Regions from separate parts of the Paenibacillus sp. J22R67 genome, predicted to be linked through region 2. Evidence: riboswitches for the same ligand, from Rfam matches in the RefSeq annotation. Region 2 holds a riboswitch; the other holds the start of a gene.

Region 1 (7,614 bases), on a different contig from region 2:
AAAAACTACCGTAGCTCTTTTATTCCGCAAAGAGATGCTGTTTACGGGCATCGGTCTCACTTTCGGCACGTTCTCAACCTTATATTGGGCGGAGCAATATGTGTCTTCCGGGATTGCGGCCGTTTTATCAGCGACTGGACCGATTATGATTCTCGTGCTGCAAACCTTCGTGTTGCGTCTGAAGGCGACAACGCTCTCTGTATTTGGCTGCATACTCGGCTTTGCAGGGATTATCATCCTTTTGCTGCCACAACTTGCCGTATCCGCGAACCTCGTTTGGGTAATCGGGAGTGTGGCGATTCTGGTCGGAGAACTGTTCTATTGCATGGGAGCTTTGTATACCAAAAAAGTCATTCAGCAATTCCCGAAGGCATCGCCGATTGCGTTGAACGCGGCACAGATGATCTGCGGAGGGTTGCTGCTGCTGATTCTTTCATTTTTTACCGAACATGTGGAAGTTCAAAGTCTATTTTCTCCAAAAGCGGCCGGTTCGCTGCTCTATTTAATCGTAATTGGCTCCATGGTGGGACACAGTCTGTTCTATTGGTTAGTGGCGAAAACGAATCCGGTTTTTCCAGCTACATGGCTGTACATCTCTCCGCTCATTGCCCTGGCCGTGGGGGTCCTGTTTTATGGGGAGACGATCACTTGGGTTACGGCTGTGGGCGTGGTGACTGTCATCGCTGGAACGATTTGCACGAATCTGGACAACTTGAAACAGTTGATGTTAAGACGAAAAACGGCGTAAATACGAAGGATTGTAAGTTAATTGCCGCCTCGTTCATATGAATCCACATTTATAGAAATAATAACCAAAGGATTACTTGTTTGAATACATGCAGCGCAAGTTTGATGGAATGGAGCTAAGTGATGGGTCACATAACAGCGTTAATTTGTTCATATTTGCCTGTAGTCATGGCGTTGTTATGCTTGATTGCAGCTTGGTTTTTTGGGGATTGGAGGAATTGGAAGACCTATTATCCAACGATTCTTTTTGCCATTTGCGTGGATTTTCTGGTTAGCCTTCTAAGCTATAATTATTCGCTTTGGGAATTTCATAAATCCGCGGTAACGCCTAATCATACAATCGCGGATTTTATGATTGCTTTTACCAATCTTCCCTGCATTGTGTTGGTGTACTTATCCAGATACCCTTTTAAGTCACATCCGCTGAAACAGGTCATTTATATCGCCATTTGGTCGGCTGTATTTACCTGCATTGAAGGACTGTTCCTGCTAATCGAGTTACTTTCGTATCATAACAACTGGAATTTTTGGTGGTCTACTGCGGTCTGGGTTTTCATGTTCATTGGGCTGCGCCTGCATTTTGCGAGGCCGTTATGGGCGTGGTTGCTATGTCTGACGGGGGTAGCCTTCTTGATTCTATATTTCCATATCCCGATTTCTAAAATGAAGTAAATGGAAGGCATAATAAGTTGTATCAGCATCAACAAAAAAGAAGGAGAATTAATAATTAATTCTCCTTCTCCTAAAGGGTAAACTAGCCGCTAATGTCCAGATTTCCACCCAAATTTGGTTGAACGCTTTGTTGCATCATTTGAACCATTTGCTGAGCTTGTTGCGTGGATTGGTCTTTAGCCATGCTAAGAACACGTATTTGTACAGCTTGGGCTAAGTTGTTCTGTGCCAAGGGCACTGAAATTGCAGGGATGTCCATGAGTTTCCTCCTTTATGAATGATCGGCTAACAGATTATATATCGGAAAGCGAGCAGGAATTTCTTAGCTTATGTGGGGATGAAAAATCCTTGCTTTTTTTATTTTATGGTGCTAATATTCATGAATAATATTACTTATGTTTTGTAAGTGACCTTTTGGCAGGACACTTGCGGAACACAAAATTTAATAATTGAATCTTCGGGGCAGGGTGAAATTCCCTACCGGCGGTGAGGATACGTGCCTATGTATCTCAAGCCCGCGACTCCCGGCCTGTTAAGCAGGATGGGACTGACTTGGTGAGAATCCAAGGCCGACGGTTATAGTCCGGATGGGAGAAGATGAATAACAGCTTGTCAAAAACTTAGGTTTTGACAGGTCTGTTCGTCAATGCCCCCGCTGCGTCTAAGAGCGGGGGCATTGTTTCTTTCAGAAGGTTCAATTCAAAACTTTTCTTAGGAGGTTTTTGAATTGGAAAATGTATTTAAGCTAGGAACAAAGAGCGCGAATGTGGTTTCAACGCGCTCGGGCGGTATCAGCGGGGTATGGTATGTGGCACTTGGAGCTACGCTTTGGGGGCTCGACCCACTCTTCAGGATCTTACTGTTAAAAAGCTTTACCTCAGCGCAAATCGTGTTTATTGAGCATTTGCTTCTCGCCTGCTATGCACTGCCGGTACTGGTGAAGTACCGTAAAAGCTTGATCGGTAAGCTGTCGCTAGGCGTTATCGGCGCTTTGCTGTTCATCTCATGGGGAGGATCGGCGATTGCGACCATCTTGTTTACAGCTGCATTCTCGCACGGCAATGCGAACGCGATACTGCTTTTACAGAAATTACAGCCCTTATTCGCTATCATTTTGGCTCGCGTGATGCTCAAAGAAACGCTGCCTTCTAAATTTTTTGCCTATATTGCAGTGGCCCTGCTTGGCACGTATTTGCTAACGTTTGGCTTTTCGTCGCCAGAGATGGGTCTCAAAGATTTGGGTACTCTAAGCTGCTTATTCTCGATCCTTGCGGCAGGATTATGGGGCGGCTCGACCGTCATGGGCAAGTTCTTATTGCAGAAAAAGCTGGATTTCCCCATCGTTACTTCGTTACGGTTCCTGCTCGCTATCCCACTGTTGACGGTTGTACTTGTTGGTAGCGGCGATGCTTGGCACGTAACCGGAACTAGCGGCGGTCTGACACTAATAGCTGTGAACCTGCTGTTCCAGGCGTTTTTCCCGGGCTTGCTCTCTATGCTCCTCTATTATAAGGGGCTGACCTCGACCAAGGCGTTTTTCGCAACTTTGGCTGAGTTGGCCTTCCCGGCCGTTGGTATCTGTGTGAACTGGCTTGTATTCGGGCAAAAGCTAACCGTAGGTCAGCTCGCTGGTTTCATCGTAATTTGGCTTACCCTGTGGGTAATGAGCCGTAATCAGAGTAAAGCAGCGGCATAAAATAATAAAAGGCTGCCCTGAAAGTAGAATGTTCTACTATCAGGGCAGCCTTTTGTGTACCCCCAAGCAGCCTCAGGAAACCTTCGGCACCTTGAGCTTACTATCCTTTTGCGCCGCTTCTCCAGGCTCAAGATAGAACGAAACCCCGTCCCGCTCGTTCGCGGCACGCACTGTCATACCGTGATGGTCCATGATCTGCTTCACGATGGCGAGCCCGAGCCCGAACTGGCCGTCCCCGCCAGAACGGAAGGGCTCAAAGAGGCTGTCCGCGATCGCCTGATCGAGCGGCGGACCATCGTTACTGATCTGCAGCTGCGAGAAGCGGGCTGCAGCTTGCTTGCCCTCGCCATGGGATGGAGCCGTGAGGATAATCCGGATGCCGCTTTTGGCATAGCGGAGCTGGTTATCGAGCATATTCTCCAAGGCAATCTTCCACTGGTCGGGATCGCCATGCAAGGTAGCAGGGGGGAGCTCCATCTCCCACTCGATTTCTGGCCGGCGATAGCGCAGCCTTTCAACCACATCTTCGATGACTTCGTGCAGCTCGAAAGGGCGAAAAGGCTTCTCGCGAGCGGTGACATAATTCAGCTTATTGAGCAGCAGCAGGTCGCGAATACGCTTCTCTAGGCGCTCGCCTTCCTTCAGAATGACGCCTAAGCTTTCGCTTAAGGTTCCTTTCGGGAAAACCCCGTCGAGAATGGACTGCGCATAGCTGCGGATAACCATAACCGGGGTTTTCAGCTCGTGAGAAGTATGCTGCAGGAAGAATTGCTGCGCCCGGTCTTGGCGCACGAGGCGCTGCCGCATCGCTTCAATGGCTTTGGCTAGGCGTCCTACTTCATCCTTGCGTCCAGTTTCGATCGGATCATGCCAATCACGCTCAGCCATGCGTCCAACGTGGCGTTCCATCTGAACGAGCGGACGTGTGAAGTAACGGGCGATGATTAGACAGGGCAGCCATGAAATCACGATGAGGCCGACCATCATCAGCATAAGTCTGCCGAACATGGTCATGACCAAGTCGTTGCGGTAATTGCCCCAGGCATAAGAGACGATAAAGCCGGGCTGGCCCTGGACGACCTCTTTTCGAATCACATAAAAGATACTTTTCTTATCGATGCTGGTTGTATACTTGGCAACGGGCAGCTTTTGGGCATAAGCATCTTGCTCCATGGCTTGTATGAAGGGCTCCCCGCTTGTGAAAGTCTTGTTAAATGTCTGGGCTTCTTGGGTTCCGATAATCGTGAAATGCCGGATGGCTGGCGCGCTCAGAGTTGCTGTGAAGGGAGACATCACCTTCGTTGCAATTGAGGCTTCCAGAGGGATACCGGGGATGACCGTGCCGCTAGTCTGTACAGTTGCCGTTGCTGGTAATGCTTCTGCTTTGGAGACGTTGAGTGGCAGTGTATCAGCAGGGGTTAGCGTTTTGATGTCTGTGATGATATCGGCCTGTACCCCGGTTATCCCCTTTGTGGCGAGTGTTAGGGAAGGCGACGTCATCGTCGTTGCTTCCATACGAAGCCCACTTTGCGTATCTAGTAGAATATCGTATAGCTGCTCTGTAAAAAATCCCTTCAACGTCCAAGGCAGCAGAACGGCAAGCAGCGTAAATATGAGCAGCGTTAAAGCCGCGAATGCTCCCCAAAGCTTCATAGCAAGCGGCCATTGTCCTATTCGAAGCGTCATGCTTTCACCATCCTATATCCGTATCCGTATACGGTTTCTAAACGCAACTCTGGCAGCTTGCGGCGAAGTCTTCGTACCAAATCATCTACGACCCGGTCGGTTCCGAAGTAGTCAATCCCCCAAACAGCTCGGAGCACTTGCTCACGCTCTAGCACCTGCCCATGATGGCCCACTAAATAAAGCAACAGCTCAAATTCCTTGGAGGTAAGCTCAAGTTTACTGCCATCCTCAGCTGTTACCGTGCGCGCTTGCTCATCGATGAGATAGGGAGCTATATTCAGCTTCGTGCGGCGTTCCAGTCCAGCAGGTATCAGGCCGGCAGGGTGCCCGCCGTATACGCGTTCCAGCAGCTTGCGAGTACGGATGACGAGCTCGCGAGGTAAAAAAGGCTTGGCCAAGTAGTCATCGCTCCCCATTTCTAGGCCAATGATCCGATCGATATCCGCGTCTCGGGCTGATATGAAAATAACGGGCTGCGCCGGCTGATCCGCCTTAATCTCGCGCATGAGTTGATAGCCGTCTACGCCCGGGAGCATGATATCGAGGACCCACAAGTCCGGCCGCTCGGATATGGCGGATCTTGCCGAGGTTCCGTCTTCGAACGAACGCACTTGCCACCCCTCTTTCTCTAAATAGGCGGCAAGAACGCCCCTGAGATGCTCTTCATCTTCCACTAAATAAATGCGATACATGTATATGTCTCCTTCTTTCTACTCAGCGATGGGGAAAAGGTGGAGCCGTTCGCAGCATTTTGCGATCGGTCCACCGGAAGGTCAACTAGCTATTTATCTATTAGAAAGTTATTTAGCTTCTTCAGCTTTCTCTTCTGTTGCATCATCTGCTTTTGCAGCATGTTCTTTCAGTTTTTTTGCAAGGTCACGCAGCGATTCCGTTTCTTTTTTGTAATCCGTGAGCAGCTCTGGCAGCAGGCTTTGAATGGCAGCAGCATCGTCAGCTTCTACAGCTTCAGTTAGCTTTTGCTGGCGTTTGAACGCTTCGGATGGCTCCGCTTTAATTATATCACCAGAGATAGCTGTTCCCTCAAGTGGAAGTGCTTGGATGGTGGTTGTAGCGTCCACGCCGTCTTTGATAATAGTAAACATGCGAGCTTCTTTGCTTGGAACTAGTTGAGCTGCTTCGCCATCAGGTAAAGTTGGAACCGGCTGTGCTGGATCAAGTTTGAAAATTTTATTTTCTAAAGTACCTGGCGAAGCGGGCAGTGCAGTAGCGGAGCCTTTAATCACCATTGTTTTGGCAAAAGCAGGCTTCGGCATTTCGCTCTCAGCTTGTTTCCGATCTTCTAAGGCTTGCTTCCATTCGGCCAAGCTATCTGGAGCGTAAGTGCTCACTAGCAGCTTCAAATAGTTGCGCTCATGAGCTGGTTGCAGCAATAAGCCGCCTGAGCTTGTGTGAAGCTGAACCGCGCTTGTTGCCATCACCGGAAGGGCTGATGTGACTGCGATGCTTGCTTTCGTATCCGTTGTAGTAGCGTCAGCCGCTGATGCGCCACCGACAGCTCCGAAGGCCATTGTTACCATAAAAGCTAGCAGACTAGCTTGACTTGCGCGACGTTTCCATTGTGTTTTCATAGTAGAAAACTCCTCTCAATTTTGGGGTATGTAGGTGAGTGTCTCTCCCTTACAACCTAAATGTACAGCAAGATTATGGACATCCTATCGTAACATTGTGGGAAATTATGTGTATGCTTTGAAGACTTTGGAGTTATGGGTGGAGTGTGTGGATATGCCATTGGACGTTTTCCAATGAATAGGCGTTGGGAGTGTCCTACTAGTCATCTCATTGGATGGATTCCAATGAGATGGCGTAGATAGGGGCGAAATCAAGAAGGATTCAGTGATCCCGTTGGAATTCATCCAATGAAAAGTGGGATTTTGCCAATTAATCGGCCAGTTCGTTGGATATCGTCCAACGAGGTGATAAACGTAATGTCGAAAATGTAGTAAACTGTATGCTGGAACAGAATGAACAGGGGGTGTCCACATGAAAGAAGTTCATCTAGGGCCAGAGGAAAACTTCACCAAGCTGCCCGCAGAAATCGTATTCGATAAGAATTTGTATTGGTTAATTCAAACCGAGGATCAAGCAACGTACCGGCTCGTGTCAAGCCGATGCCCGCATGCCGGCGCTATTGTAGAGGCTGAAAAAGGGGAATTCGTGTGTTCGATGCATGGTTGGACGTTTGATCTCCACTCAGGTGCATGCCTGAACGTGCCGACCAAAAGCCTAGCTGCCTATGACGTTGTCGTCAAAGAAGGCCAGCTTATCGCGCATGTATAAAAAGAAAAGGACCTGCCTGATCCGTTGAACGGTTAGGGCGGGTCCTGATTTTTTATAAATTCAAGTGAAGCTTACGTGTATTCAGCATACCGTCCAAGCCGGTAGGGTCTTGGCTCACTTTATATTGCACAAAAGCTTCCGCGGCCTCCGAAGTGCGAATGCGCAGCGGTTTAGGCGCCATGTCCATCAGCTTGACCATAACCTCGGCAACCGATTCTGACGTTTGAGGCACAGAATTCCGTTTAGAGAAGGCGTCCAAATATTGCGTGATAATCGGCTTATATTCATCTTCCAGAATGCCACCTGTTTGTTGAACATGCCCAAGGACCGTCTGGTTAAAATTAGTTGCAATCGCGCCAGGCTCAAGCAGTGTAACATCAATGTTGAACGTTGGCTTGTAGTACGTAGCTAAGCTTTCTAATAAGCCTTCAACGGCAAATTTAGCCGAGCAGTAGATTTCATTGAAGGGTTGTCCAACTAAACCGCCAACACTCGTTGTTGCTACCAAATGTCCG
Region 2 (7,614 bases):
GATTAAAGATAATTTCGGGCGCAACGAATATCCGCTTCCCGAAATCTGGGTAGAGCCAGGTCGCAGCATCGTGGGAGATGCAGGAACGACCTTATACACCGTTGGAACAACGAAAGATATTCCTGGTGTTCGTAAATATGTATCTGTTGACGGCGGCATGACAGATAATCCGCGTCCTGCCTTGTATGAGGCTGTGTATGAGGCAATGCTGGCGAACCGTGCTACAGAGGAGCCTACAGAGGTCGTCTCGATTGCTGGCAAATGCTGTGAAAGCGGCGATATGCTTATTTGGGATTTGAACCTCCCAAAAGTGAACACAGGTGACGTGCTTGCAGTCTCTTGCACAGGCGCATATAACTATGCCATGGCAAGCAACTACAATCGTATCCGCCGTCCAGGCGTTGTTTTCGTAAGCGAGGGGCAAAGTGATCTCGTCGTGAAACGTGAGACGTTCGACAACATTGTCGGGAACGATCTAATTCCTGCGAGAATGAAGCAAGTGAGTAAAACAGTTTAGAATAGAAAATAGCCTGGATTTCCAAGCTGATTAAGGGCTATCCCTCAGGTCATTCGCGACCGGAGGGGTGGTTTTTTTGACTTTCAGGGAACTGTGGTTCGCTATTTTTCTGTAAAGCAACAATTTCCGTGTGTAAGGGGAACTATACTCCACTATTTTATCGATTTCACCTAAAAAACGCGCCATGGAGGACTAATAGGACCCTAGCTGGATTTTCGCCCCACTTAAGCTACGTAGCATGAGAGATGTACATTTTCTCAGCTAAAATAGGCATAGATAGAGAGCCGATTTATTCTCGTGAAATAGCTATGTTTGTGAAATGCATCTTTTCATAGTAGAATAAGATATTATTGTCTAAAGGAGTGGACCACAATGGCCAAACAAGCAAAAATTAAACTAGCAGGCGGTGGCGAGGTTCTAATCGATCTATTCGAGAATGACGCGCCAAATACCGTTGCCAACTTTGAAAAATTAGCAAACTCCGGTTTCTACAACGGACTTGTTTTTCATCGCGTAATTCCAGGATTCGTCGCACAAGGCGGTTGTCCATCCGGCACAGGAACTGGTGGCCCAGGCTACCAAATCAACTGTGAAATCAACCCTAACAAACATGAGCGCGGCTCCTTGGCTATGGCTCATGCTGGCAGAAATACAGGTGGAAGCCAGTTCTACATCGCTTACCAACCACAGCCGCACCTTGATGGACAACATACTGTTTTCGGTAAAGTGTCCAAAGGTATGGAACTAGTCGATGCTTTCAAAGGCAAAGATTTGATGGAAAAAGTGGAAGTTGTAGAAGTTTAATTCAAATAGGTAAAAATTGCGAAGAACCTGCTGATAATCGTCAGTAGGTTCTTTTTTTCGTCGGTTATTTCTAAGGGAAGGGAAATTTTCAGTAGCGTTGGGGAACTGTAGGCAGCTAACGGACAGCAGAGCCGCTATTCACGATAATAGCGTGAAAAATGGTCATGAATTAACCGAATAACGCCTCTGGAGTCCGTCAGAGCTGAGAAATGAGGGATTTAACGGGAATAACGGCTGCGAGGTCCGTTAAATGGGGCAGAGTTTGCATACGCTAGTCTGGCACCGGCAAGTAGCTGAGCTCCAACGATGATTTTTATCGTTGTGGTACGCGTTGACCACGCATGAGCAGCCGCAACGATGTAAAACATCGTTGGAAGCAACAGGTGGTGCAGAACTAAGGTTATATAGTAGTTACAACGATGAATTTCATCGTTGTAGTACGCGTTGACCGCGTATGAGCAACTGCAACGATGTAAAACATCGTTGGAAGCTGAGGAGCTGAGGAGCTGGGGGCTGGAGGGCTGCAGAGGAACAGAGCTGTTGGACTTCAGCTAACGGACAGAGCTGACCTTATCGCGAGGAAATAGGGCTCTGTGAACTTCTAACGGACAGCAGAGCCGCTATTCACGATAATAGCGTGAAAAATGGTCGTGAATTGACCGAATAACGCCTCTGGAGTCCGTCAGAGCTGAGAAATGAGGGATTTAACGGGAATAACGGCAGTAAAGTCCGTTAAATGAGGGCACAGTATGCCCACGCTAGTCTGGCGCCGGCAAGTAGCTGTGCTACAACGATGAATTTCATCGTTGTGGTACGCGTTGATCGCGCACGAGCAGCCGCAACGATGTAAAACATCGTTCGAAGCCGCAGGTGGTGCAGAACTAAGGTTATATAGTAGTTACAACGATGAATTTCATCGTTGTAGTACGCGTTGACCGCGTATGAGCAACTGCAACGATGTAAAACATCGTTGGAAGCTGAGGAGCTGAGGAGCTGGGGGCTGGAGGGCTGCAGAGGAACAGAGCTGTTGGACGTCAGGTTACGGACAGAGCTGACCTTATCGCGAGGAAATAGGGCTCTGTGAACTTCTAACGGACACCAGAGCCGCTATTCACGATAATAGCGTGAACAATGTCCGTGAATTGACCGAATAACGCCTCTGGAGTCCGTCAGAGCTGAGAAATGTGCCAATTAACGGGAATAACGGCAGCGAGGTCCCTTAAAAGAGGGCCGAGTCTGCACACGCAAGTAAGTTCAGTTCAGCAGGGAGCATAGCGTTTTCCCAAAAATAGCGCGGCAATAAATTTAAGTCGCAACCGGGTTGAAGAGGTGCAAAAAGAGTCGCTTTTTGTAGGGTGAGTTAAAAAAGACCTTGCTTTTTCGATGAGTGAGTGATAAATTTTTCATAAGTTACTTTTCATATGTGTGCAAACCTTCGGGGCGTGGTGAAATTCCACACCGGCGGTGATTCGACTGCAGGCTGTTTTATCTGCTATCGATTAGTCCGTGACCCGTTTTGAAGCTAGCGGTACCTGATATACAGCTTCGCTACGGCTGACCCGGTGAGAATCCGGGACCGACAGTATAGTCTGGATGGGAGAAGGAATACGCGAATATTAGATTCGCTATGCATGCTTGTACATTTTTTCACGAGAACAAAAATTCGGCAGGTCTGTGCTTTCGCATGGAAACGTCGTGCTTGTTTGATTTGATCAAAAATGCAGCAAGTGTGGATGGATGAAGCTTCTTCGTGTTACCTAAACAATCTCTGGCCCCTATCCGATATACGGAGGGGCCTTTTTGCATTCTATTTCAAAATAGCTTGGAAAGGCAGTGAACACACATGCATGTCATGAATGATGAAGCTTATATGAGGCTGGCTCTGCAAATGGCCGAGAGTGCTCTTGGTCAAACAGGGATTAATCCCGTTGTCGGATGCGTTCTGGTGAAAGAGGGACGTATCGTGGGGATGGGGGCGCATCTGAAGCGCGGACATGGCCATGCTGAGGTTCTTGCTTTGCAGATGGCAGGCGAGGAAGCGAAGGGCAGTACGGCGTATGTCACACTTGAACCGTGCAGTCACTTCGGTAAGACACCGCCGTGCAGCGACCGTCTCATTGAAGCGGGTGTTACCCGCGTTGTCGTTGCGGGCACAGACCCGAACCCGCAGGTTGCTGGCACAGGAATCGCCAAACTGCGTGCCCATGGCATCGACGTGTCCGTTGGGCTGCTGGGAGAGGAAGCCTCAGCAATGAATGAGGCTTTCAACAAATACATCGTCACGCGGATGCCCTTCGTGACATTGAAAACGGCCAGCACGCTCGATGGCCGCATTGCCTCCAAGACAGGCGACAGCAAGTGGATCACGTCGCCTGCATCACGCGCATTCGTGCATAGCCTGCGCCATCGGCACCAGGGTATCATGGTCGGCGTCGATACTGTCATCGCTGACGACCCGCGCTTAAGCGCGCGCGGCGACGTACCGGCTGTGCAGCCGGTGCGGATCATCGCGGACTCGCGCTTGCGAGTCCCGCTGGGCGCCCAGGTGCTCACCGAGCAGGATCGTCAGCCGACGATTCTGCTCGCGACCGCACAGGCGCCCGCAGAGCGGCGTGCCGCGCTGGAAGCGCGCGGCATCACAATCCTCACCTGCGGAGATGGACCGCAGGTGGACTTGGCGCTCGCCATGCGGCAGCTCGGCGAGCGAGAGATCGGCTCCATCCTCCTCGAGGGTGGAGGCAAGCTTAGCGGCGCCATGCTGGAGCGGCGCCTGCTGGATAAGCTGGTGCTGATGTTTGCGCCGAAAATTATCGGCGGCGGGCAGGCAGCACCCATGAACATCTCCTTCGAAGGCTTCGCGAAGATGGATGATGCAATTACGCTCGACCGGTTAAAGGTCGAGCAGTTCGGACCGGATGTATGCCTAACTGGGTATCCGGTTTATAAGAGCTAACGAATGGAGGGCTGTCATGTTTACCGGCATTATTGAAGAAATCGGCCACATGCGCCGCATTCATAGCGTAGGTCAAGCTATGGTATTAACGATTGGTGCGAGAAAGATCCTTGAGGATGTTCATCTGGGGGACAGTATTTCGGTGAATGGTGTTTGTCTGACGGTCATTTCGTTTGATAATGATTCTTTCTCCGTAGACGTGATGCCAGAAACTTACCGGAAGACGAATTTACGCAAGCTGCAGGCTGGCACACGCGTGAATTTGGAGCGAGCGATGGCGGCAAATGGCCGCTTCGGCGGTCACATCGTGCAAGGACATGTGGATTCAACAGCAACGATTATTTCGCGTATTCCAGAAGAAAATGCGGTTGTTTATCGGTTCGAACCAGAGGATAAACACATTTTCAGATATATTATAGCTGGCGGTTCGATCACCATTGACGGGATCTCCTTAACGGTGGTTGATGTCACTGAGCGCGACCTGGCGGTTTCGATTATTCCGCATACACTGGCTCAAACCGTTCTGCATGATAAAAAAGCAGGAGATACTATTAACATGGAATGCGATGTTCTGGGCAAATATATGGAACGACTGCTAAAGTTCGGTCCTGCTGATGCCTCAGGAGGCAGCGCTAAAAAGCAAAGTACGCTTTCCGCAAGTTTTCTGGCGGATCATGGCTTTATGTAAGAGAGACTAACTTACAACGATAGTTTGGTTAGGAGAGGTGAATATGACAGAAATAAAATTCAGTACAATCGAAGAGGCACTGAAGGATCTTAGTTTAGGGAAAGTAATCATCGCTGTGGATGATGAAGATCGTGAGAACGAAGGAGACTTTATCGCACTGGCGGATAAAACGACCCCGGAAGTGATTAATTTCATGATCAAAGAAGGTCGCGGGCTTGTCTGCACGCCGATTACGGAAGAGCGGGCTCAAGAGCTTGATTTGCCGCCGATGGTCGCTAGAAATACCGATTATCATGGTACAGCCTTCACGGTCTCTGTAGACCATGTAGAGACAAGTACGGGAATTTCCGCACATGAGCGTTCAAGAACGGTTATGGGCTTGATTAATCCAGATACTAAACCACAGGATTTCCGTAGACCAGGTCATATTTTCCCGCTAATCGCCAAAAAAGGCGGCGTACTCCGTAGAGCTGGGCATACAGAAGCAGCGGTTGATCTGGCTGTTTTATGCGGGTCTTATCCTGCAGCGGTTATTTGTGAAGTCATCAAGGAAGACGGGACAATGGCTCGGGTTCCGGATCTTATGGAACTTGCCCAGAAACATGATTTGCGTATTATCACGATTCAAGATCTGATACACTATCGCAATCAACAGGAAAAATTAGTTGAGCGTGAGGTCGAAATTAAGCTTCCTACGGATTTCGGTACATTTAAAGCGATCGCCTATACGAATCAACTGGATAACAAAGAGCATGTTGCCCTTGTCAAAGGTACAATTGACCCTTCCAAACCCACATTGGTACGTGTACATTCCGAGTGCTTAACTGGAGATGTTTTCCATTCTCATCGCTGCGATTGCGGTCCTCAACTTGACGCTGCATTAAAACAGATTGATGAAGAGGGCAATGGTGTATTATTATATATGCGACAGGAAGGTCGCGGCATCGGTCTAATCAATAAATTAAAAGCTTATGCTTTGCAAGAGCAGGGATTAGACACCGTAGAAGCGAATATTAAGCTTGGCTTCGCTCCAGATCTTCGTGATTATGGAATTGGCGCGCAGATCCTTAAAGATCTTGGGATTACGCAACTGCGTTTGTTAACGAACAACCCTCGCAAAATTAAGGGGCTGGAAGGCTACGGTCTTGAAGTCGTTGAACGCGTTCCGATTCAAATGGCAAGCAAAGAGGACAACGTGAATTATTTGCGGACGAAAAAGCAAAAGCTTGGCCACATCCTGAGTTTTCATGATTCCGGCAGCGGGATCTAACCTAACTTACAAATAACGGTTTTTATATAGAAAAGGAGAATTTAATCATGGCTACAATTTATGAAGGACATTTAATCTCGCAGAATTTGAAATATGGTATTGTCGTAGGTCGTTTCAATGAATTTATTACTTCCAAATTGCTTGGTGGCGCGCAAGATGCGTTGAAACGTCATGGCGTGTTGGAAAGTGAAGTTGATATTGCATGGGTACCAGGCGCTTTCGAACTTCCTCTTATTGCTCAAAAAATGGCCGAGAGCGGGAAATACGATGCTGTTATTACCCTTGGTGCTGTCATTCGTGGGTCAACGCCTCACTTTGATTATGTGTGCAGCGAAGTTGCGAAAGGTGTATCCGCAATTAACCTGAAAACTGGTGTACCAACGATCTTCGGTGTTTTAACTACGGATTCAATCGAGCAAGCCGTTGAGCGCGCGGGAACGAAAGCCGGCAACAAAGGTTGGGAAGCGGCAGTAACGGCAATTGAGATGGCCAACTTGACGAAGCAATTCACTTCCTAATGCTTTCTTATTATCATCTGGAATCACTGCTTCCCAGGCTGCTTGCCTTCCTGATTGCTATGACGCTCCATGATGCTGCGCATGCAGGAGTTGCTTGGCTGCTCGGTGATCGGACAGCGCGGGACAGCAAACGCTTATCGCTTAACCCCTTGGTACATTTAGATGCCTTGGGGTTGGCGATGATTGTTTTTGGTCCATATGGCTGGTCGAAGAAAATGCCGGTTGAGGCTTTGCAGTTTAAAAGGCCAAAACTTTATCATACAATCGTGTATGCAGTAGGTCCTTTTACTAATTTGCTGCTCGCTTTGTTCTTCTGGTGGCTCTATTTCTTTCTTCCATCATTTCTTGGAGGAGCATCCGAGTCGATCGTTGTGGAACAGTGGCGAGTCTATTTGCAGTACGGCGTCATCGTCAATCTCATGATTTCTTTCATACATATGTTACCGCTTTATCCGCTAGATGGTTGGTATATACTGAAAGGCCTTATTCCTCCGAAAAATCAAAGATGGATGGATCGCAATCGGCGATACGCACTTATTCTTGTCATCGTTTTGATGATTACACCGACAGGGCAATGGGCACTAGAACATATTTATCCGTTTGCCGCGCAGTTTGTTATGAATATATTTTCACTATGACAAGGGGGAGATTACATGAAAGTTACCTATAAGTTAGAAGCTTTTGAAGGCCCCCTTGATCTTTTGCTGCACCTTATCGATAAAGATGAACTTGACATTTATAATATTCCAATCAAAGAAATTACAGATCAGTATCTAGCTTATGTACAAGCCATGCAAGAGTTGGAGTTGGAGATTACAAGTGAGTTTCTTGTGATGGCCGCTACACTTCTCTCTATCAAAAGCA

The links. Region 2 has a riboswitch for FMN ahead of ribD (bifunctional diaminohydroxyphosphoribosylaminopyrimidine deaminase/5-amino-6-(5-phosphoribosylamino)uracil reductase RibD). Riboswitches for the same ligand answer to the same signal wherever they lie in the genome.
Region 1: linked by a shared signal. The riboswitch ahead of AC58VC_RS32325 (DMT family transporter) and the one ahead of ribD (bifunctional diaminohydroxyphosphoribosylaminopyrimidine deaminase/5-amino-6-(5-phosphoribosylamino)uracil reductase RibD) in region 2 are both predicted to bind FMN.

The regions. Positions count from the first base shown of each region.
Region 1 is NZ_JCAUAX010000013.1:43,433-51,046, forward strand. It holds gene AC58VC_RS32310 (DMT family transporter) at 1-748, shown strand, start outside; gene AC58VC_RS32315 (CBO0543 family protein) at 871-1,419, shown strand; gene AC58VC_RS32320 (YjfB family protein) at 1,502-1,678, opposite strand; FMN riboswitch at 1,869-2,022, shown strand; gene AC58VC_RS32325 (DMT family transporter) at 2,147-3,115, shown strand; gene AC58VC_RS32330 (HAMP domain-containing sensor histidine kinase) at 3,188-4,801, opposite strand; gene AC58VC_RS32335 (response regulator transcription factor) at 4,798-5,493, opposite strand; gene AC58VC_RS32340 (hypothetical protein) at 5,602-6,390, opposite strand; gene AC58VC_RS32345 (Rieske (2Fe-2S) protein) at 6,803-7,099, shown strand; gene AC58VC_RS32350 (SDR family oxidoreductase) at 7,152-7,614, opposite strand, start outside.
Region 2 is NZ_JCAUAX010000001.1:589,286-596,899, reverse strand. It holds gene lysA (diaminopimelate decarboxylase) at 1-517, shown strand, start outside; gene AC58VC_RS02900 (peptidylprolyl isomerase) at 890-1,321, shown strand; gene AC58VC_RS02895 (hypothetical protein) at 1,540-1,689, opposite strand; gene AC58VC_RS02890 (hypothetical protein) at 2,054-2,176, opposite strand; FMN riboswitch at 2,749-2,930, shown strand; gene ribD (bifunctional diaminohydroxyphosphoribosylaminopyrimidine deaminase/5-amino-6-(5-phosphoribosylamino)uracil reductase RibD) at 3,165-4,274, shown strand; gene ribE (riboflavin synthase) at 4,291-4,962, shown strand; gene AC58VC_RS02875 (bifunctional 3,4-dihydroxy-2-butanone-4-phosphate synthase/GTP cyclohydrolase II) at 5,006-6,232, shown strand; gene ribH (6,7-dimethyl-8-ribityllumazine synthase) at 6,280-6,750, shown strand; gene AC58VC_RS02865 (site-2 protease family protein) at 6,750-7,388, shown strand; gene AC58VC_RS02860 (segregation and condensation protein A) at 7,404-7,614, shown strand, end outside.